DNA from 3 places in the Oxalicibacterium sp. genome. Region 1 is predicted to be linked to each of the others. Evidence: predicted binding sites of a transcription regulator. Region 1 holds the regulator's gene; each other region holds the start of a gene.
What was found. The regulator sigma-54, encoded in region 1, starts transcription at its own class of promoters, with help from an activator protein. The targets are predictions, from matches to a motif close to TGGCANGNAANCTGCTTT.
Positions count from the first base shown of each region.

Region 2: glnA (type I glutamate--ammonia ligase) is a predicted target of sigma-54. The motif match lies at 1,837-1,854, and genes of this name have one in related genera.
Region 3: ACO1VH_RS11495 (CmpA/NrtA family ABC transporter substrate-binding protein) is a predicted target of sigma-54. The motif match lies at 2,547-2,564, and genes of this name have one in related genera.

Region 1 is NZ_JBMQZD010000005.1:43,594-51,110, forward strand. Features, by position in the region: gene ACO1VH_RS09780 (pilus assembly protein) at 1-2,980, shown strand, start outside; gene ACO1VH_RS09785 (hypothetical protein) at 2,970-3,599, shown strand; gene hpf (ribosome hibernation-promoting factor, HPF/YfiA family) at 3,660-4,013, opposite strand; gene ACO1VH_RS09795 (RNA polymerase factor sigma-54) at 4,113-5,615, opposite strand; gene lptB (LPS export ABC transporter ATP-binding protein) at 5,633-6,373, opposite strand; gene lptA (lipopolysaccharide transport periplasmic protein LptA) at 6,375-6,926, opposite strand; gene lptC (LPS export ABC transporter periplasmic protein LptC) at 6,958-7,517, opposite strand, start outside.
Region 2 is NZ_JBMQZD010000004.1:145,064-152,580, forward strand. Features, by position in the region: gene ACO1VH_RS07115 (rhodanese-like domain-containing protein) at 1-58, opposite strand, end outside; gene nhaA (Na+/H+ antiporter NhaA) at 127-1,509, opposite strand; gene glnA (type I glutamate--ammonia ligase) at 1,954-3,369, shown strand; gene ACO1VH_RS07130 (DUF4124 domain-containing protein) at 3,582-4,061, shown strand; gene glnL (nitrogen regulation protein NR(II)) at 4,153-5,226, shown strand; gene ntrC (nitrogen regulation protein NR(I)) at 5,287-6,825, shown strand; gene ACO1VH_RS07145 (chemotaxis protein CheA) at 6,943-7,517, opposite strand, start outside.
Region 3 is NZ_JBMQZD010000006.1:105,392-112,908, reverse strand. Features, by position in the region: gene plsY (glycerol-3-phosphate 1-O-acyltransferase PlsY) at 1-463, shown strand, start outside; gene tsaD (tRNA (adenosine(37)-N6)-threonylcarbamoyltransferase complex transferase subunit TsaD) at 620-1,648, opposite strand; gene ACO1VH_RS11500 (ANTAR domain-containing response regulator) at 1,883-2,443, shown strand; gene ACO1VH_RS11495 (CmpA/NrtA family ABC transporter substrate-binding protein) at 2,736-3,980, shown strand; gene ntrB (nitrate ABC transporter permease) at 3,990-4,916, shown strand; gene ACO1VH_RS11485 (ABC transporter ATP-binding protein) at 4,940-5,749, shown strand; gene ACO1VH_RS11480 (bifunctional protein-serine/threonine kinase/phosphatase) at 5,795-7,517, opposite strand, start outside.

The sequences.
Region 1 (7,517 bases):
CTATACATATAGAGGAAGTGAAAAGACCCTTGGATTTGTTTATAAGGCAAATGGAGACGTCGATACAACTAAGGAGTTTTATCGGCAGTGCAATAGTAACGAAGGGAGTAACCCAGGATATAGCGTCTTCGTTAAGCATACGGTGACGAGCACTTCTAGTGAGGCAAAAAACTTTGCTAATTGGTACAGCTATTACCGCACTCGTATTCTGTCCATGAAGACGGCAGCCGGCTTGGCGTTCAAGTCTATTGGAGACAATTACAGGATCGGCTATACCACCCATAGCAATACAGGGACTGATTCACAAAGTTCGGAGTTTCAGCAAATCGCGGACTTTACATATGCTTCGGATGGAAGCGGTCAGAAGAACAAGTGGTACAAGAAGTTATATGATGCCGTGCCAAGCGGCGGCACACCATTAAGGGCAGCTTTGTCCAAGGTCGGACGTATGTACGCCGGAAAATTACTTACGGGGGATAACGATCCGATTCAATATTCTTGCCAACAGAATTTTGCGATTTTGGCGACGGATGGATATTGGAATGGGAGTGCCGGTTACAAAATCGATGGTACATCCATAGGCAATGAAGATGGTGGTAGTGATGTGCCACGTCCTTTGCGGGATGATAAAAAAAGCAGCGGTACATTGTCCGATGTTGCCATGTACTACTATCAGACGGATTTGCGGAGCGATGGTGCTACTGGCGCATTAGGCGCAGGTATTGATATCGGAAAAAACAATGTTCCCGGCTCGGGAGCTGATAATGCGATTCATCAGCACATGACCACGTTCACGCTAGGATTGGGCGTGAGTGGCTCATTGGAGTACAACGCTGACACGTTGACGAAACTGACGCAAGGAGTAGTCAAGTGGCCGGTTGCGGAAGCGGACAGTCCAACGGCGATCGACGATCTCTGGCATGCGGCTCTCAATGGCAGAGGCACATACTACAGTGCGCAAAAGGCGGACGATTTGGTATCGGGCCTTAGCAATGCGCTTGCTGGTGTTAGTGCTCGTACCGGAGCTGCTGCATCGGCTTCTACCAGTACGCTTGAGCCGGTAGCAGGAGATAATCAGCTATTTATTGCACTGTATCGCACCGTCAAATGGGATGGCGATTTACAGGCGAAAACCATCGATCCGACAACGGGTGAAGTATCAAATACGGTTGTTTGGAGTGCGCAAGCACAACTGGATCAGAAAGTCACCACGACGTCCGACACTCGAACAATTTATACCTATGATCGTGATGCTTCGAACAAACTGAAGTTGTTTGCCTGGAGAAAGACAGATCCATCGAATGTATTGGATGTGTTGAATGACGACGAAAAAGCTTTGTTCATGAACAAGTGTTCAGGTAGCGACTCACTGCCGTTATCACAATGCCCCGACCTTGACGATAATGCGCGCAAGAAGGTGGACGAAGGAGAAACCTTGGTGAACTTTCTTCGTGGGCAGAGCGGAAATGAGCAGCAGGCCGATAACACAGATTTACTTTATCGAGACCGTGAACATGTATTGGGTGACATGGTGGGAGCGCAGCCTGTCTATATCAAGAAACCGACATTCCCATATGTGGATGAAAATTACGCGACGTTCCGGGACGTGACGCAGGCCAACCGGGCCGCAACGGTTTACGCCGCCGCCAATGACGGTATGCTGCATGCCTTCGATGCAACGACGGGCGCTGAGCGGTGGGCATATATTCCACCGATGGTCTTGCCGAATCTGTACAAACTGGCTGACAAGAACTATGCATCCAAGCATCAATATTATGTGGATGGTTCGCCATCGGTGGGCGATATCTGCCCTAATGCACCTACGACGACATGTCAGGCCAACGAATGGAAGACTATTCTCGTCGGCGGACTGAATAAGGGCGGGAAGGGATATTACGCTCTTGACATCACTAATCCGGACAGTCCCAAGGCGTTGTGGAATTTTACCGATGCTGACGACGCGGACATGGGGCTGAGTTACGGCAATCCTATTATCACCAAACGTGCCGACGGAACCTGGGTCGTCGCACTCACATCCGGTTACAACAATACGAGCGGTGATGGCAAGGGACATCTTTATCTACTGAATGCCAATACTGGTCACCTTTTGCTGAAGCTAAGTACGACCGCGGGCAGTTCAAGTACGCCGAGCGGCTTGGCGAAGATCAACGGCTGGGTCGATAGCTTGAACGACAATACGGCCAAGCGTTTCTACGGCGGCGATCTATTGGGCAATGTGTGGCGTTTCGATACGGATGATCTTGTACTGCCGGAAGGAGCGGAGGCAACTAAATTGGCAGAGTTGGGAAATGTCGGCTCAGTCGGAATCCAACCGATTACCACGCGTCCGTTGCTGAGTGAAATCGAGACGGGCGGTACACGTTATGCTGTCGTAACGATAGGAACCGGGAAATATCTCGGCAATAACGATCGCAATGACAAGTCGCAGCAATCCATTTATGCCATCAAGGATAAACTGACGGATGCGGGTTATGGCCTGTTGCGCCAGGACACGACTTTTGTTCAGCAGACACTGACTACGAATGAGGCGGGAACAGAGCGTGAGGCATCGAGCAATCCGGTGAACTGGAATACGAATTCCGGATGGTATGTCGATCTGAATCCGAACAATGAGTCCCCGGGAGAGCGTGTCAATGTGGATATGCAACAGCAGTTAGGGATTCTGGTTGTGGCCGGTAATGTGCCGGAACAGAATGCCTGTACTGTTGGGGGATACGCATGGCTGTATTTCTTCGACTTCCGCACGGGCAGTTTTATTGAGGCGGATGGGACGGTGGGCCAGCGACTGCGGGGTAATTCATTGGTGGCGGGTTTGCGTTTTCTGAAGTTGGATAACGGAAAAACGATCACGCTGGTGACGGACACCAGCGGTAAGACTACACCGCAGAGCAATCCTGAAACAGGTTCCGGAGGAACGTCCGCACGCAGGGTTTCCTGGCGTGAATTGATTGTCGACTGATTTGTCGATGATGCGGCATGGCGCCTTGTCATCAGTTCCGATTCTTTGCATGGGGGCGGTAGCGATTGCGCATGCCGCCCTCATTTCCGTGCTGTTCATTGAGACGTTTCCTCTCCCGCAGAAGATTCCTGATCTCGTCCATGTAGACCTTCTTCCTGTCGAATTGCGTCGAGAGGTGGCCACATTAACGGAAGATCGTTCAGCGAAAGAGGTGCGAGCAAAGCGCGCGGTGAAGCAGGGTGATATTTCTATATCTCCATCGATGGGTGAGCAGGCAATATTGCCCACAGTACGGTATTACGAAACCCGCGAACTGACTCAAAAGCCGCTGGTGAAGGTGGATGTGCCGACAGAATTGATGTTGAGACTCGATGGGGTAGAACCGCAGATTGTTGTCGCACATCTCTGGATCGGTGAGTACGGTGATGTCGATCGTGTCGATATAGAAAGAAACGACACGCTATCCGAAGAAGGAAAAGTGAAATTGCAGCAGGCTTTTGGCACGGCAGAATTTCATCCCGGTGAAATTGATGGCGTCCCAGTTAAAACGCATATGCGGATTTCCATCCAGCTGGATCGGCCAATTCAATTCCAAAGCGAGAAACGTGGGGCAGAATGAATAAAGGGCGCAATTCGCGCCCTTCTTCATTGACGGCCAAGCTCGGCCGAAATGTTTCTCTTACGAGGCAGCAGCCTCTGCATTGTCCGGCAATCGTTTGATGCCCTCGTGCTGGTGATCCTGCAGTTTCGTTTTGTATTTGATCACCTGACGATCCAGTTTGTCGATCAGCAGATCGATGGCGGCATACAGGTTGTCCGCGATGCTTTCCGCGTGTAGGTCTTTGCCTCGGACGCGTAGGTTAATTTCGGCTTTCTGGCGTTTTTCTTTCTCGGGAAGATTGTCTACAGTCAGGATAACTGCAATGTCGATCACATGATCGAAGTGTCGTTTGATGCGTTCCAGTTTGCCTTGTACGTATTCTCTGATGGCGGGGGTCAGTTCGAGGTGATGTCCACTGATGGTGAGATTCATACAGCGCTCCTAAGGAAATTCACTGGCGGTCCAGGCACCGTTGCCGGCTGCGCCGAACACAGTGACGTAATGCACACTACACAAACAAATCCGGAAGGATTACAACGATTTGCGCAGATTGACCGGTGGAATTTTAAGGGCTTCGCGGTATTTGGCAACGGTGCGCCGCGCTACTACGATCCCTTGTTCCGCCAGCATGTCTGCAATCTTGCTGTCAGAGAAAGGTGTTTTCGGGTCTTCTGCTCCTATCAATTGTTTGATCAGGGCCCGTATCGCGGTAGAGGATGCTTCTCCGCCTGCTTCCGTCGCAACATGGCTGCCGAAAAAGTATTTCAATTCGAACATTCCATGAGGAGTGAGCATGTACTTCTGGGTGGTAACACGAGAAATTGTGCTCTCGTGTAAACCCAGTGTATCAGCAATTTCGCGCAAAACAAGAGGGCGCATCGCGACCGCGCCGTGCGAGAAAAAATTGCGCTGACGCTCGACGATGGCCTGTGCCACACGAAGGATCGTATCGAAGCGCTGGCGCATGTTCTTGATCAGCCATTTGGCTTCCTGCAGTTGCGTGCCGAGCGAACCTTCGCCCTTGTTCTGCTTCAGGATGCTGGCGTACATCGCATTGACGCGCAGGCGCGGCATTACTTCGTGATTGAGCATGACTTGCCAGCCGTTGCGCGTACGCTTGACGATGACGTCCGGTACCACGTAATCGGAGGCATCGCTGGCGAAGACCGCGCCGGGATGCGGATTGCATTGGCGAATGACGGCCTGCGCTTCGCGCAGATCTTCATCGTCGCAATCGAGTGCCTTGCGCAATTTGTTGAAGTCGCGCTGTGCGAATAGCGTGAGATGGTTTTCGACGATGTTCAGTGCCATGCGCCGTGTGACGAACGGAATGCCTTCCATCCGGCGAATCTGCAGGGCCAGACATTCAGATGCATCGCGCGCGCCGATACCGGCCGGATCGAAGCTTTGCAGCAGGCGCAGGGCGACCGACAATTCTTCCGGCTCGATTTCAAGTTCTTCCGGCAGGCGCGCATGGATTTCTTCCAGACTTTCTTCCAGATAGCCGTTGTCGTCCAGTGCGTCGATGATCAGTTCGAGCAGAGCGCGATCGCGCGGTTCGCGTACGGTGACGGACACCTGTTCGAGTAGATGCTCGCGCAGTGTGACTTCATGCGCTTCCAGTTGCGGGCGGGCGTCGTCGTCATCCGGAGATGCCGATTTCGACGTGCGGGCAACATCGTCGAAGCTCCAGTCGCTGTTGTCGGCGTTGCCGTCGGCATTGTTGCCTTCGGCATTCGGCAGATCGCCGGATTCGAAGGACGATTCAGCTTCAGTAGATGGTGCAGGCGATTCTGTCGGGGCATCGCCATCCGGCGCAGTGCCGTTGCCGGCGCTGACGGCGCCGTCCGCCAGCAGGCGCACGGCATTGTCGAGCGGATCGTCGGTGCGTTCCAGCATCGGATTGTCGGCCAGGATCTGTTCGATCTCCTGATGCAATTCCAGTGTCGACAGTTGCAGCAGGCGGATGGATTGCTGCAATTGCGGCGTCAGAGCCAGATGCTGGGAGACGCGTAGTTGCAGGGATTGCTTCATGGTGATTCTCTTCGCGCTTACATGCGGAAGTGTTCGCCGAGATAGACGCGGCGGACGGATTCGTTGGAAATGATATCGTCGGGCCGGCCGCTGGCCAGCACCGCACCTTGATTGATGATGTAGGCGCGGTCGCAGATGCCGAGCGTTTCGCGCACGTTGTGGTCGGTGATCAGCACGCCGATGCCGCGTTCCTTCAGGAAACGCACGATGCGCTGGATTTCGATGACGGCGATCGGATCGACGCCGGCGAACGGTTCGTCCAGCAGCACGAAGCGCGGATTGGTGGCGAGAGCGCGCGCGATCTCGACGCGACGGCGTTCGCCGCCGGACAGCGACATGGCCTGGTTCTCGCGCAGTTTTTCGATCTGCAGATCGGCCAGCAGCGTATCAAGCCGTTGTTCGAGTTGATCCTTGGACAGCGCCTTGCCGTTAACGCGCTGCAGTTCCAGCACGGCGCGGATATTGTCTTCGACGCTGAGCTTGCGGAAGACTGAGGCTTCCTGCGGCAGATAAGAGAGGCCGAGTTGCGCGCGTTCATGGATCGGGCGGCGCGAAATATCGGTGCCGTCCAGTTCGATCTGGCCGGCATCCGACGGCACGAGGCCGACGATCATGTAGAACGAGGTGGTCTTGCCGGCGCCGTTCGGGCCAAGCAGGCCGACCACTTCGCCGCTCTCGACTTGCAACGCGACGTCACGCACGACCTGGCGTGCGCCATAGCTTTTCTGCAATCCGTTGACGATCAGTTTGCTCGACATCTCAGTTTTCCTTCTTCTCGGCGCGCGGCTGGATCACGGCCTTGATGCGGCCGGCGCCTGGTTTGCTGTCGCCGGACGATGTGTTGTGTACGGTGAAGAATTCGGCGCGCGTGTCGTAGGAGATATATTCGCCGGCGACTTCGTCGGTGATCTTGCCGTTCTCCAGTCGACGCATCTTGGCGCGCGTGAAGAGCTTCATGACTTCGTTCTTGTCGTCGTATTCGATGCGTTCCGCCTCGCCTTCGATCCACTGATCGGGGCCGCCATCGCGCTTCTGGCGGAAGCTGGCCAGTCCGTTCGGCGGTGCATACATCGTCATGAACTGATAGCCCTCGGGATCCTGCGTGACGACCATGCGTGCCGATTTCATCAGGATCGTTCCACGCGTCAGCACCACGTTGCCGACGAAGACGTTGACCTGCTTGACGTCGTCGTACTCCATTTGATTGGCTTCGACGTTGGTCGGCTTGGTGCGATCGGCCTTTTCGGCGTGCGCACCGGTCGCAGCGATCAGGCCGGCAAGGATGAGGAATACGGAAAGCAGTCGTGTCATGAAAACGTTCTCTGTAATGAGCGTGCCGGAATCAGTTCTTTGCGGCCGGGGCCTGATACTGGCCCTTGACGTTGCCGTCCAGCTTGAATTCGCCGGTGGCGTTGTTGGCGTACATGCCGGTACCGGTCAGTACGGAAATGCCCTGTTGCAGTTCGACCGGCTTGGGCGTCGTCATCGCATCTTCGTCCGGCAGCAGCAGCAGGTAGGAAGTCTTCAACTGGAAGCGCGGCTTGGTGGCCGAAGCCGGGCGATCGATATGCACGTTGTCGTACATGCGGATTTCGCTGTTGTTATTCTTTACGGTGGCGTAGCGCGAGGTGCTAACCATCGGCGGCCTGTCCTTGCCGTAGCTGTGCATGACGGGGCTTTGTACGAGATAGGAATCGTCGCCCGGATAGTGCTTTAGTTCGGTGCCGGTCAGGTTGTAGCGCGGCTCGCCGGTTTTTGCCATGCGGACGAAATTGAACTGCTGGACATAGAAATCGGGATCGGTGCGCACGGCTTTCGGCAGAGAATCCTCGGTCTGGCGTTGCATGACTTGTACCAGCCACAGACTGCCGAACGCGAGCGCGCCGGTGATCACCAACAGCG
Region 2 (7,517 bases), on a different contig from region 1:
GAAGTTGTTGTTCCTGCGCGCGTTGTTTCGCGATGGAGATGATGTCGGATGGTTTCATGGCGGTTTCCACGTAAATTCGATTCTTGCAGCCGGGATGTGCTTCATGCGCTTCTCGACATGTCGCGCTCAATGTTGTGATGACAGTTGCCGATCGGCGGAATGTGCCTGCCTTCTGGCTCGGATGACACCCCACGTCAAGCCAAGTATCGCTGCGCAGAGCGAGGCAAGCAACACGCCGAGTTTGGCCGCGCCAAGCAGGTTGACGTCGGTAAAGGCCAGGTTGGCAATGAAGATGGACATCGTGAAGCCGATGCCGGCCAGCAGGCCGACCAGGCAGACGCCGCCCCAGTTGACGCCGGGTGGCAGTGCGCACAAGCCGAGACGGACGGCGATCCAGCTCGCACTGATGACGCCCACCGGCTTGCCGATGACGAGCGCCAGCAGCACGCCGAGCATGACGACAGCCGAACCGTTGGCGGAGAGATCGACGCCGTCCAGCGTGACGCCGGCGTTGGCGAGCGCGAAGATCGGCATGATGCCGAAGGCTACCCACGGATGCAGTGCCATCTGCACGCGGCTGACCGGCGGTAGCAGCGCGCGTTGCGCCTGACGTAATTGTTTCAGCGGCTCGGCCAGATTGTGTGCTTCGACTTTCGGCGCTTCATTGTGCGTCCATAGCTCCTTGACGGCCTGCGCGGCCATGTCCAGCGGGCGTTCGCGGGTGCGTGTGGCGACGACAGGCGTCATCAGACCGAGCACCACGCCGGCCAATGTCGGATGCGCACCGGTCTTCAACAGGCCGATCCAGAGAATGGCACCCGGCAGCACGTAAGCATAGGCGGAACCGGCGCCGATCTGCTGCAAGCCCAGCACCATCAGGATACCGATCGCCGCGATGGCGAAGCCGCTGTAATCGAGCCCGGCCGAATAGAAGAGCGCGATGATCAGAACGGCGGCGATATCGTCGATGATGGCCAGCGCCAGCAGGAAGATGCGGACGTTGACCGGAACGGAGCGGCCCAGCAACGCCAGCACGCCGACGGCGAAAGCGATGTCGGTTGCGGTCGGAACCGCCCAGCCATGCGCCGGCGTGCCGGTGTGGTTGAGCGCGAGGTAGATGAGTGCGGGCACCATGACGCCGCCAGCCGCCGCCGTCAGCGGTAAGGCGGCCAGTTTCAGACTGGCCAGTGCACCTTCATGAATTTCGCGGCGGATTTCCATGCCGACGACCAGGAAGAACACGGTCATCAGCACATCGTTGATCAGGAAATGCAGTGATTGCGATACGCTCCAGTCGCCGAAGGAAAAGGCGACTTCGGTATGCCAAAGATGGTGATAGCTGTCAGCGAAAGGAGAATTGGCCCAGATGAGGGCGATGGCCGCTGCGGCCAGCAGTACGACGCCGCTGAAGGCCTCGATATGCAGGAAACGCTCGAGGGTGGCAAAGGCGCGTTCGGCAATGCGTTGCGCGCGCGGCAGGGTGTTCTCTTGGGAAAGAGATTGGTTCATGGTCAAATCCATATCTTCGCGTGGCGGCCCGACCATCGCGTTGCCTGTCGGCTGCGAATGCAGCACGAACACCCGAACAAGATTTTACACAGGCAAGGAATGCCTTGCAATTCGTCTCACATTGCGGAATATTTCGGCCAAATCATTAACATGCCCTATGCCGGTGCGCATTGAAATTTGTAATGCACTTTTATGGTGCAAATTGTAAATTTGCACCGAATACGTGCACTGGTTTTGCACCTCTCAAAACGCTGCAAACCCGCATAAAACCTGCAATTTAGCGCTGCGCCTCGTTCGGGTGCGGGCCGCCGATTTTCGCAAAGTTGGTGGCATGGAATCTGCTATTATTCCGGCGAGTTATGGACGCATGCTGTTTGACGCAAGCCTCAGCACGGATCACAACCCCCAACAAATTTCGTACGTTCCCAATTTTAGGAGATTCGCATGGCAAGGACGGCCGCAGAGGTCTTGAAGATGGTGAAAGACAACGAAGTCAAATTCGTTGATTTCCGCTTTGCTGATACACGAGGCAAGGAACAGCACGTCACCGTGCCGGTTTCGCATTTCGACATGGACAAGTTCGAATCCGGCCATGCTTTCGACGGTTCGTCGATCGCCGGCTGGAAGGGTATCGAAGCGTCCGACATGCTGCTGATGCCGGATCCGAACACGGCCAACATCGACCCGTTCATGGAAGAGACGACGCTGTTCATGCAGTGCGACGTCGTCGAACCGTCCGACGGCAAGGGCTACGACCGCGATCCGCGCTCGATCGCCAAGCGCGCTGAAGCCTATCTGAAATCCTCCGGCCTGGGCGACACCGCCTACTTCGGTCCGGAACCTGAATTCTTCATCTTCGACAGCGTCCGCTGGAAAGTCGACATGTCCGGTTGCTTCGTCAAGATCGATTCCGAAGAAGCATCGTGGAGCACCGGCGAGAAGATCGAAGGCGGCAACACCGGCCACCGTCCGGCAGTCAAGGGCGGCTACTTCCCGGTTCCGCCGGTCGACAGCTTCCAGGACATGCGTTCGGAAATGTCCCTGATCCTCGAATCGATGGGCATCCCGGTCGAAGTGCACCACCACGAAGTGGCAGGCGCCGGCCAGAACGAACTGGGCACCAAGTTCTCGACGCTGGTCGAGCGCGCAGACTGGACTCAGACGATGAAATACGTCATCTGGAACGTCGCGCACACCTACGGCAAAACGGCAACCTTCATGCCGAAGCCGGTCGTCGGCGACAACGGTTCGGGCATGCACGTTCACCAGTCCGTCTGGAAGGATGGCAAGAACCTGTTCGCAGGCGACGGCTATGCCGGCCTGTCGGAATTCGCGCTGTACTACATCGGCGGCATCATCAAGCACGCCAAGGCGCTGAACGCGATCACCAACCCGGGCACCAACTCGTACAAGCGTCTGGTTCCTGGCTTCGAAGCACCGGTCAAACTGGCTTACTCGGCACGCAACCGTTCGGCTTCGATCCGCATTCCGCACGTGTCGAACCCGAAAGGCCGTCGCGTCGAAGCACGCTTCCCGGATCCTTCCGCCAACCCGTACCTGTGCTTCGCAGCACTGCTGATGGCAGGTCTGGACGGTGTGCAGAACAAGATCCATCCGGGCGAAGCAGCGTCGAAAGACCTGTACCACCTGCCGCCGGAAGAAGACAAGCTGATCCCGACCGTCTGCGCCTCGCTGGATGAAGCGCTGGAACATCTGGACAAGGATCGCGAGTTCCTGACCCGCGGCGGCGTGTTCAGCGATGCGATGATCGATGCCTACATCGAACTGAAGATGACCGAAGTGCAGCGTTTCCGCATGACGACGCATCCGATCGAATTCGACATGTACTACTCGCTGTAATCAGCCGTCGAAGATCGAAACGAAGCGGGAAGAGCGCAAGCTTTTCCCGCTTTTTGTTTTCTTGCGCCCCGGTTTTGCACATGGTGCATCTGATCGCGCGCGGCATGGTGCGATGCATCGATTTGGTGCCTGCGGCCGGCGACCATTGTTTGTCAGCCCGAGTTACTTGGCATAAACTAAGGCCGCATTTAACACTTTCAGACAGAAAGTTTATGAAACGTCAATTCGCCTTCCTGTTGTGCTCCATCATCGTGCTTCCGGCACTTGCGCAAAGCGACGTCTATCTGTGCATCGACGCCAACGGCAACAAGGAATACAAGAACACCGGCTCCACCGCGCGATGCAAGAAGGTCGATCTGCCGCCGATGACGACGATTCCGGCACCGGCGAAAAGTGTCGCACCGGCATCGAAGTCGACGCCGTCCGCGCCGTCTGATTTTCCGCGCGTCGACGATTCCGTCCAGAAGGCGCGCGACAATGAACGCCGCCAGATCCTGCAGGACGAATTGCGCAAGGAAGAGAAGAAGCTTGCGGATATCCGGGCCGAATACAACAACGGACAGCCGGAACGCCTGGGCAGTGAGCGCAACTACGCAAAATATCAGGAGCGCACCGCCACGCTGAAGGACAATCTGGCGCGTACCGAAAAGAATGTCGAAGCCCTCAAGCGCGAACTGAACAACCTGAAATGAGCGCGTGCGGCATCGGTATGATGTTTGCTTGAGTCTGGCCGCATGATGCGGCCATTCTTTTTTGGCTATTATTTTTGTTGTCTGGATTCCCGTGAAAAAAAGTGCGATTGCATTCGATGGCCTGGATCTGCTGGCGTCGGCCGTCCTGGTGATGGATGGCGCCGGCCGTGTGATCTATGCCAATCCGGCTGCGGAAAACCTGCTCGAGAATTCGAGCAAGGCGCTGGTCGATCACACGTTGCCGGAACTGTTCCTCAACAGCGAGGAACTGCAAGGGATGTTCGAGGAAGCGCTGGCACACCAGTTCGCCGACAAGCGACAGGACTTGGCGCTGGAGCGCGCCGGGCGCGAACCGTTGCAGGTGCATGTCGTCGTCACAACGCTCGACGATCCCGAAATGCCGGTACTGATCGAGCTGCGCGAGAACCTGCAGCAACTGAAGCTGGATCGCGAGGAACGCCTGCTCGACCAGAGCCTGGCCAACAAGGAACTGATCCGCAATCTGGCGCACGAGATCAAGAATCCGCTCGGCGGCATACGCGGCGCGGCGCAGCTGCTGGAGCTTGAAATTCCCGAGCGGCACTTGAAGGAATTGCGCGAATACACACAGGTCATCATCAAGGAAGCCGACCGGCTGCAGACGCTGGTGGACCGCCTGCTGGCGCCGCACCGCCGGCCGCATATCGTCGGCGACGTGAATATCCATGAAGTCTGCGAGCGCGTGCGCAGCCTGATTGTCTCCGAATTTCCGAACGGCCTGAAGATCCAGCGCGATTACGACCTGTCGATTCCCGAATTTCGCGGCGACAAGGAACAGCTGATTCAGGCCGTGTTGAACATCGCCCACAATGCCGCGCAGGTGTTGTTGCCGCAAATGGCGGACGACGCGGCGGAGATTACGTTGCGTACACGCATCGCACGGCAGGTCACGCTGGCCAAGGTGCGCTACCGGCTGGCATTAGACTTGCATATCATCGATAACGGACCGGGCATTCCGCCCGATATCCGCGACCGGATTTTCTACCCGCTGGTGTCGGGCAGGGATGGCGGCAGCGGATTGGGATTGACGCTGGCGCAGACATTCGTGCAGCAGCATCTGGGTGTGATCGAATGCGAAAGCCGGCCCGGATACACGGATTTCAGAATCCTGATTCCATTGCCGTGAGGCGGGATAACAATATTGAGGCGATGCATGCATCGCCGTGACACGGGATAACCAAGCCATATGAAACCGATCTGGATTGTTGACGACGACGAATCGATCCGCTGGGTGCTGGAAAAAGCCCTGGCGCGCGAGAATCTCGCCACCAGAAGTTTTTCCAACGCACGCGACGCCATGGAAGCGCTGAAGGACAGCGCGCCGCAGGTGCTGGTGTCGGACATTCGCATGCCGGGCGAATCCGGACTGGAATTGCTGCAGACCATCAAGGCCAAGCATCCCGGCCTGCCGGTCATCATCATCACGGCGTTTTCCGATCTGGATTCTGCCGTCGCGGCGTTTCAGGGCGGCGCCTTCGAATATCTCGCCAAGCCGTTCGACATCGACAAGGCGGTCGAACTGATCCGTCGCGCGATGGAGGAAAGCCTGCGCGAAACCAGCGTCGAATACGATTCGGCCGACACGCCGGAAATCCTCGGTCAGGCGCCGGCGATGCAGGACGTGTTCCGCGCGATCGGCCGGCTGTCGCAATCGAACGTGACGGTGCTGATCACCGGCGAATCCGGTTCCGGCAAGGAGCTGGTTGCTCGCGCGCTGCACAAGCACAGTCCGCGTGCATCGCAACCTTTCATTGCGCTGAATACGGCGGCGATTCCTAAAGACCTGCTGGAATCCGAACTGTTTGGCCACGAACGTGGCGCTTTTACCGGTGCGCAGGCGACGCGGCGCGGCCGCTTCGAGCAGGCGGAAGACGGCACGCTGTTCCTCGACGAAATCGGCGACATGCCGTTCGATCTGCAAACGCGCCTGCTGCGCGTGCTGTCGGACGGCCATTTCTACCGTGTCGGTGGCCATCAGCCGCTGAAGGCCAATGTGCGCGTGATTGCGGCGACGCATCAGAATCTGGAGCAGCGCGTGCGCGAAGGATTGTTCCGCGAGGACTTGTATCATCGCCTGAACGTGATCCGCCTGCGTCTACCGAGCTTGCGCGAGCGCCGTGAAGACATCCCGATCCTGACGCGGCATTTCCTCGCGCAGAGCGCACGCCAGCTCGGCGTCGAAGCCAAGCGCATGTCGGACAGCGCGATGCATTTTCTCAGCGGCCTGGAACTGCCGGGCAACGTGCGTCAGCTCGAAAATCTGTGCAACTGGATCACCGTGATGGCGCCGGGGCAGACTGTCGAGATCAAGGATCTGCCACCGGAATTGACGGCGGGAAGCGGCAGCACATCCGTAAGCGCTCCTGCATCGTTGCCGGCTGACGTGCAGATGGAAACGCGCAACGCCAGTGTTGCCGTCGGCGATACGGTTGCGGCCAACCATGCGCCGCCGCAGGTTTCGGCATCAACCGTCACATCGAGCGAATCGGCAGAATCGGCGAACTGGATGAGTTTGCTGGAAAGTGAGGCGGCAGCCTTGCTGGCGGCGGGGCAGCCGGAAGTGATGGATATGTTGGGACGCCAGTTCGAATCGATCCTGATCAAGACGGCGTTGAAGCATACGCATGGCCGCAAGAATGACGCAGCCGTACGGCTGGGTATCGGGCGCAATACGATCACGCGCAAGATTCATGAACTGGGTATTGCAGGCGCGAAGGAGGACTGAACGGCGTCTGCAGGATGAAGCGAAGCAAGAATGAAAAAGACCCTGATAATTCAGGGTCTTTTGTTTTGTACCGCGAAGAAGTGCATGCGGTTGCTCGTATGATGTCTCGTGAGCGTTTTATGCCGCCATCTTTGCCGTACCACGTCCGCCTTCCAGCAGGAACGACAGGCCGACCACCAGCACCAGTTCGCCTTCCGCCGAGCGCGCGGTACCGGCGATGCCCGGCACGCTCATGGCCGTCATCGGCTTGATCACCAGATCGGCCGTGCCTTCGACTGCGCCGACCGACAGGATGTAGGGTTGCGGAGCGGTGATGACGATGCCGACGCGTTCTGCTGCTAGCTCATAGCCAAGCGCGCCGGCCAGCGAACGCACCGGCAGCGGCCGACCCTGATCGCGCAGTACCGGCGCACCGCCGACCTGATATTCGAACTCCTCCGGCAGTTCGACGACGCGCTCGACGACCGCCATCGGCAGCGCCAGTGCAGCATCCGAACTGCGCACCAGCATCGTCGGCACGATCGACAGCTCGATCGGCAGACGGATCAGGAAGCGCGTGCCGGAACCCAGCTGCGAATCGATGGTGATCGCACCGCGATGCTTTTCGACGGCGGTTTTCACGACGTCCATGCCGACACCGCGGCCGGAAACGCTGTTGGCCACTTCCTTCGTCGAGAAGCCCGGCAGGAACA
Region 3 (7,517 bases), on a different contig from region 1:
CAGCAAGAAGGCGGCGATCCTGACGCTGCTGGGCGATTGCCTGAAGGGCGTGGTGGCGGTGCTTCTGGCGAAATACCTGGGGCCGCAATACGGCGTGGCCGAAAACGGCATTGCGTTGGTGGCACTGGCGGTGTTCGTTGGCCATCTGTGGCCGGTGTTCTTCCGCTTCAAGGGCGGCAAGGGTGTGGCGACGGCGCTCGGTGTGCTGCTGGCGATCAACGGCTGGCTCGGTCTGGCGACGCTGGCGACCTGGCTGATCATCGCATATGCGTTCCGCTATTCCTCGCTGGCGGCGTTGGTGGCGGCAGTGTTTGCGCCATTCTTCTATTGCCTGATGTTCGGCACCGACGGCATGTTGCTGGCGATCGTGGCGATGAGTGCGCTGCTGATCTTCCGTCACGCAAAGAATATCGGCAATCTGCTGGCGGGCAAGGAAAGTCGCCTTGGCAGCAAGAAAAAATAAACGAAGTAATGAAGCAAACAAAAAATCCGGCACGAAGCCGGATTTTTTATTGGGTGATTGCTGCGATCGATACTTCTTGCATCAACGCCGCTGTTTCAAAGTGGCAGTCTAGATGCGCCGTGATTCCGCGTGGCACACCGGTTTGAAACTGCACATTCAAATCTCGCGAATGCTGTCGAGCGGCCAGCGCGGTTTGACGTTGAATGCGTAATCCTTCTTCGCCGCATTCGGATTGATCTTCAGACGCATCGCACCGGCGAAGGCGATCATCGCGCCGTTGTCGGTGCAGAATTCCAGCTCTGGGTAGTAGACGCGGAATTTCCGCTTGGCGGCAGCCGCGTTCAGCGATTCGCGCAGCTGCTGGTTGGCGCCGACGCCGCCGGCGATCACCAGTTTCTTCAATCCCGTTTGCTTCAGCGCGTTGACGCACTTCGCCGTCAGCACGTCGACGATCGCATCGACGAAGGCGCGCGCGATGTTGGCCTTGTCCTGTTCGCAGATGTTGGCCGGATGATTCTTCACCAATGTCAGCACGGCTGTTTTCAGGCCGGAAAAGCTGAAATCCAGATTCCCTGAATGCAGCATCGGCCGCGGCAGCTTGTAGGCGGATGGATCGCCGAATTCCGCCATGCGCGAAATCGCCGGGCCGCCCGGATAACCGAGGCCGAGCAGCTTGGCGGATTTGTCGAAGGCTTCGCCGGCGGCATCATCCAGCGTTTCGCCCAGCAGTTCGTACTGGCCGACGCCATCGACGCGCATCAGTTGCGTATGGCCACCGGAGACCAGCAGCGCGATGAACGGAAATTCCGGCGGATCGCTGGCCAGCAGCGGCGACAGCAGATGGCCTTCCAGGTGGTGCACGCCGAGCACGGGCTTGTCGAGCGCGAGGCCGAGGCCGCAGGCAACCGATGCGCCGACCAGCAGTGCGCCGGCCAAGCCGGGGCCTTGCGTGTAGGCGATCGCGTCGATGTCGCCGCGTGCGATGCCGCTGTCGGCCAGCACTTTTTCCAGCAGCGGAATGGCGCGGCGAATGTGGTCGCGCGACGCCAGCTCCGGCACCACGCCGCCGTATTCTTCGTGCATGCGTACCTGCGAATGCAGCGCGTGCGCGCGCAGACCGTGTTGCGTGTCGTACAACGCGAGTCCTGTTTCGTCGCAGGAAGATTCGATACCGAGAACGAGCATGGAGAAAGCCGGGCGGGAAGGTTGGTGCGAAGTTGGCGTGGTTCTTGCGTGGATTGTAGCGTATTCCCCGTTTTTCATCGCCGCGCCATACGGCCGAACACTGCCATGACTCGTCCTGACCACATCGATTCTTCGCTCGCCGGAAGCAGGCAATCATTGCCGGATGCGCGCTCCGACAGGCGTTCGCTGCGCATCGTCATCGTCAATACGCTGGCCGACAGCGAAGCGGACGACATGGCGCTGGAGCGCGACGGCCGTGCACGCGCATTGCGCATCGGCCTGCTGGAAGCCGGCTACAACATCGTCGCGGTGTTCCCGGCCGACATGCATCTGCCGGACCGCATCGCGCAGCTGCAGCCGGACATGGTCATCATCGACGCCGAATCCGATGCGCGCGATGTGCTGGAGCATGTCGTGATGGCGACGCACGAGGCGCCGCGCCCCATCGTGTTGTTTACCGAGGATCAGGATCGCTCCAGCATGGAAGCGGCGATGGCGGCGGGTGTGTCGGCCTATATTGTCGCCGGCTTGTCTTCCGAACGCGTCAAGCCGGTGCTGGACGTGGCGCTGGCACGTTTCAACGCGGACCAGAAGCTGCGCAATGAACTGTCGGATACCAAGCTGAAGCTGGCCGAGCGCAAGACGGTCGAGCGTGCGAAGGGATTGCTGATGGAGCGGCATGGCATCAGCGAAGACGAGGCGTACGGCAAGTTGCGGCGGATGGCGATGGACAAGAACTTGCGCCTGTCGGAACTGGCGCAGCGCCTTATCGATGCGGCGGATCTGCTTGGCTAGATCAATGTAAATACCGTGCATCGTTTGGTGGCGTCGATATGCCGCCTGCACGAAAAAGACGCATCAAACGTGCATGAATGGTGCCCGTTGCAGGGAAAACTGCTGGCACGTTCATTGCTGTATGGGGAATGCACCAATGACGGTGTACTGAATATATAACGGGGAAGCAGCCAACGGCGGCGGCTTCCTTCCGGACAAAGGCGTCCGCATCGCATGCGCAATTCGCGCGTGGCGATGCGGACGCTTTTTTATTGCGATTTCATTTATCCGCCAACGCGCATCGGGAGAAAACATGACGACGAAAGACGACAGCATCAATACGACACGACGCACCATCATCAAGGCGGCGGCAGCGGCGACCGCATTCGGCGGACTGGCGACCAGAGGCGTGTGGGCGGCCGGTTCGGACAAGCCGGAGAAGACGGAAGTGAAGGTTGGCTTCATTCCGCTGACCGACTGCGCGTCCGTCGTGATGGCATCGGTGATGGGTTTCGACAAGAAGTACGGCATCAAGATCACGCCAAGCAAGGAGTCGTCGTGGGCTGGCGTGCGCGACAAGCTTATCAACGGCGAACTGGATGCGGCGCATGTGCTGTACGGCCTCGTCTACGGCGTGCATGCCGGCATCGGCGGCGCGAAGAAGGACATGGCGGTATTGATGAGCCTGAACAACAACGGCCAGGCGATTTCGCTATCGAAGGCGCTGGCCGATGGTGGTGCGGTAGACGGCGCTTCGCTGGCGAAGTACATGCAGGCCAACAAGCGCGAATACACGTTTGCGCAAACCTTCCCAACCGGCACGCACGCGATGTGGCTGTATTACTGGCTAGCGAGCTACGGCATCAATCCGATGAAGGATGCGAAGGTCATCACGGTGCCGCCGCCGCAGATGGTGGCGAACATGCGCATTGGAAACATGGACGGCTTCTGCGTGGGCGAACCGTGGAACCATCGTGCGATCGTTGATGGCATTGGCATCACGGCGGCGACGTCGCAGGAAATCTGGAAGGATCACCCGGAGAAGGTACTGGGCACCACGTCCGACTGGGTCGCGAAACATCCGAACACGGCACGAGCGATGTCGGCTGCGGTGCTGGAGGCGGGCCGCTGGATCGATGCGTCGCTGTCGAACAAGAACAAGATGGCCGAGACGATCGCTGCCAAGTCCTACGTCAACACCTCGGTAGACGTGATCAATCAGCGCATCCTGGGCCGTTACACGAACGGCCTGGGCAAGACCTGGGACGATCCGAACTACATGAAGTTCTTCAACGATGGTGCGGTCAATTTCCCGTATCTGTCGGACGGCATGTGGTTCCTGACGCAGCACAAGCGCTGGGGATTGGTGAAGGACGATCCGGATTACCTGGGCATCGCCAAGTCGGTCAACCGCATCGACATGTACAAGGAAGCGGCGGCGATGGCCAAGGTCAGCGTGCCGAAGGACGTGATGCGCACGTCCAAGCTGATCGACGGCACCGTCTGGGACGGCAAGAATCCGAAGGCTTACGCAGCATCGTTCAAGATCCGCGCATAGGAGAGCGTCATGAGTGCAATCATGCAAACCATCAACGAGCCGGCCGCGAGCACCAAGGCCGATACGGCTGTGGCAGCAGCCGCAACCACGGCAGCCGTGCCGGTTGTCACGATGCCGGCACCGGCAAGGAAGGAAGCGACGAAGGCCAGCCGCGTTTCGCTGCGCGGCTTCCTGCCGGCAATCGTGCCGCCGCTGTTCGGCGTGCTGTTCCTTTGCATCGTATGGGAAATCATCTCGTACAAGAACAACGGCATCCCGTCGCCGACGGTGACGCTGAAGGCGGCTGCCGAGCTGTTCGCCGATCCGTTCTACAGCAACGGGCCGAACGATCAGGGTATCGGATGGAATGTGCTGGCGTCGCTGCAGCGCGTGGCCGTCGGCTTCGGTACGGCGGCGCTGGTCGGCATTCCGCTTGGTTTCATGATCGGGCGCTTCCGATTTCTATCCGGCATGTTCAATCCGATCATCAGCCTGCTGAAGCCGGTGTCGCCGCTGGCCTGGCTGCCGATCGGCCTGCTGGTGTTCAAGGCCGCCGATCCGGCGGCGATCTGGGCGATCTTCATCTGCTCGATCTGGCCGATGATCATCAACACCGCGATCGGCGTGCAACGCGTGCCGCAGGATTACATGAACGTCGCGCGTGTGCTGAACCTGTCGGAGTGGAAAGTCATCACGAAAATTCTGTTCCCGTCCGTGCTGCCTTACATGCTGACCGGCGTGCGCCTCGCGATCGGCACTGCGTGGCTGGTGATCGTCGCGGCGGAAATGCTGACCGGCGGCGTCGGCATCGGCTTCTGGGTGTGGGATGAGTGGAACAACCTGAATGTCGCGCACATCATTATTGCCATCGTCATCATCGGTGTGGTCGGCCTGGCGCTCGAACAACTGCTGGTGGGGCTGGCGAAAGCCTTCACTTATGAAGATGTGAAGAACTGATCGTTACGGAAAAGGAAAAAATCATGGAAACGCTCAACGGCAAGTTCATCGAAATCCAGCAGGCGGAAATGACCTTTCATACGAAAAAAGGCGTCTTCAACGCGCTGCGCGACATCAACCTGACAGTCGGCAAGGGCGAATTCATTTCGCTGATCGGCCACTCCGGCTGCGGCAAGTCGACGCTGCTGAACCTGATTGCGGGACTGACGCAGGCGACAAGCGGCGCGCTGCTGTGCGCCAATCGCGAGATTGCGGGGCCGTCGCCGGAACGCGCGGTCGTGTTCCAGAACCATTCACTGCTGCCGTGGCTGACCTGCTATGAAAATGTCTATCTCGCCGTCGAACGCGTATTCGGCGCGACCGAAAACAAGGCGAAGCTGAAGGAGCGCACGAAGGCGGCATTGGCGCTGGTGGGTTTGTCGCATGCCGATCAGAAGCGGCCGAACGAAATCTCCGGCGGCATGAAGCAGCGCGTCGGCATCGCGCGTGCGCTGTCGATGGAACCGAAAGTATTGCTGATGGATGAACCGTTCGGCGCGCTCGATGCATTGACGCGCGCGCACCTGCAGGACGAACTGCTGAAGATTGTTGCCGCCACCGGTTCGACCACGATCATGGTCACGCACGATGTCGACGAGGCGGTGCTGCTGTCGGATCGCATCGTGATGCTGACCAACGGGCCGTCGGCGACGATAGGCGAAATTTTGGAAGTCGACCTGCCGCGACCGCGCGAGCGTGTTGCGCTGGCGCAGAACGCGCAATATTCGGCCTGTCGCACGGCGGTGCTGGAATTTCTGTATCACCGTCAGGCGCATCCGGCGAAGGCGGCGTGAGCGGCGTTCGGACGTGGCAAACGGATTGGTCGAGGCCGTCGCAGTCTATCGGACGACCAGCAAATACAGCAGCAGGAGATTGACGACGACCGAGATCAACGCGACCGCGCGCCACAGCGACAGCGGATCGCGCTCGACCAACGGCTTGGCTGCTGGCGCGGCGAGCGGACGCGTGGCGCCGCGTTCGAGCACGAGCAGGAATTCTTCGGCCGTCTCGAAACGGTCGGCCGGATCGCGCGCGACGGCTTTTAGTAGCACGTTCTCCAGCCAGTGCGGCAGGTCGGGACGGTAGCGGCCGGGCGCGACCGGTTCGCCGAAGCGCGGCGTCTGGAACGGTTCGATCTCGCCGTATGGATAGCGGCGCGTCAGCAATTGATACAGCGTGACGCCGACTGCGTACAGATCGGTCTGGCGCGATGGCGGCGCGCCGGTGAACTGCTCTGGTGCAAGGAAGGAGGGCGTGCCGGCCAGCGGCGCGCGCACGTCGCCGGCGGCGGCATGCACCTCATCCAGGCCGGATTGCGCGACGCCGAGATCGAGGATGCGCAGCTCGCCGTCGCTGCCGAGATGGATGTTGCCGGGCTTGATGTCGCGATGGACGATGCTGCGCCGGTGCAGTGCGCCGATTGCGCGCACCAGTTTCGTGCCGTATGCGATCACGTCGGGAATCGTGAAGTGTTCGCCGACATCCAGATGCTGCTGCAGCGTGCTGCCGTCGTGCCAGGTCGTCAGGTAGTACAGATAGTTCTTTTGTTCGGGCGTGATGACCTGTGGGAAGAAGCGCGCGACGACGCGCTTGGCCAGCCATTCCTCGTGCGCGAAGGCGGTGCGTTCGTGCTCGTCATCGGCGCGATCTGGGTGCAAGGTTTTCAGTACCAGCTTGCGCGGTGGGTTGCTGCCGTGCGGCAGTTCGGTCACGCGATACAGCAGCGTCGCGGCTGAGGCATGAATCTGTTCTTCAACTGTGTAGCCGTCTATCGTCTGGCCGGGTTTGAGTTTCGGCGGAACTGGCAGTTGCTGCGAGCCTGATAGAGCATCGCGCAGATCGGTTTCCGGCAAGGCATCGATACGGATCGCGAGTGCGCTGACGTTGTCGTGCGTGCCGGCGGCCAGTGCGGCATCGATCAACGCATTGGCCGTGCTGTCGGCATTGCGTGTGCCGGACGCAAGTTCGGCGAGTTGCGCGGCGAGCGCGGTTTCGTTGACGGTAGTCCAGACACCGTCGGTCGCCAGCAGGAAAACGTCGCCCTCGTGCAACTCTCCCATGCCGTGGTCGACTGCCAGTTGCGAATCGAGGCCGATCGCGCGCGTCAGCACATGCTGCATCTCGGGGCGATCCCAGACGTGATCGGTGGTCAGCCGCGTCAGTGCGCCGTCGCGCAGCAGATAGAGGCGCGAGTCGCCGGCATGCGCGAAGTAATAGAAGCGGCCGCGCAATACGATGGAAGTCAGCGTGGTCGCCATGCCGGCCAGTTCGGCGCGGATCGAGCCCTGATGCTGCACCCAGCTGTTGATCGCCTTCAGCACGCGGTCCAGCGCCTGCGTGATAGGCCAGGTGTCGGACGTCGCGTAATAGTCGGACAGCAGGCCGCGCACCGTGTATTCGGATGCTTCGCGGCCGCCATCGTTGCCGGAGACGCCGTCGGCGATGGCGGCGATCACGCCCTTGGACGACAGTTCGGGCTCGTCCGGCAAGGCCATGCCGACGAAGTCTTCGTTGACCGGTCTCTGGCCGGCGCGCGTGGCGTGGCCGGCGTTCAGTATCAGC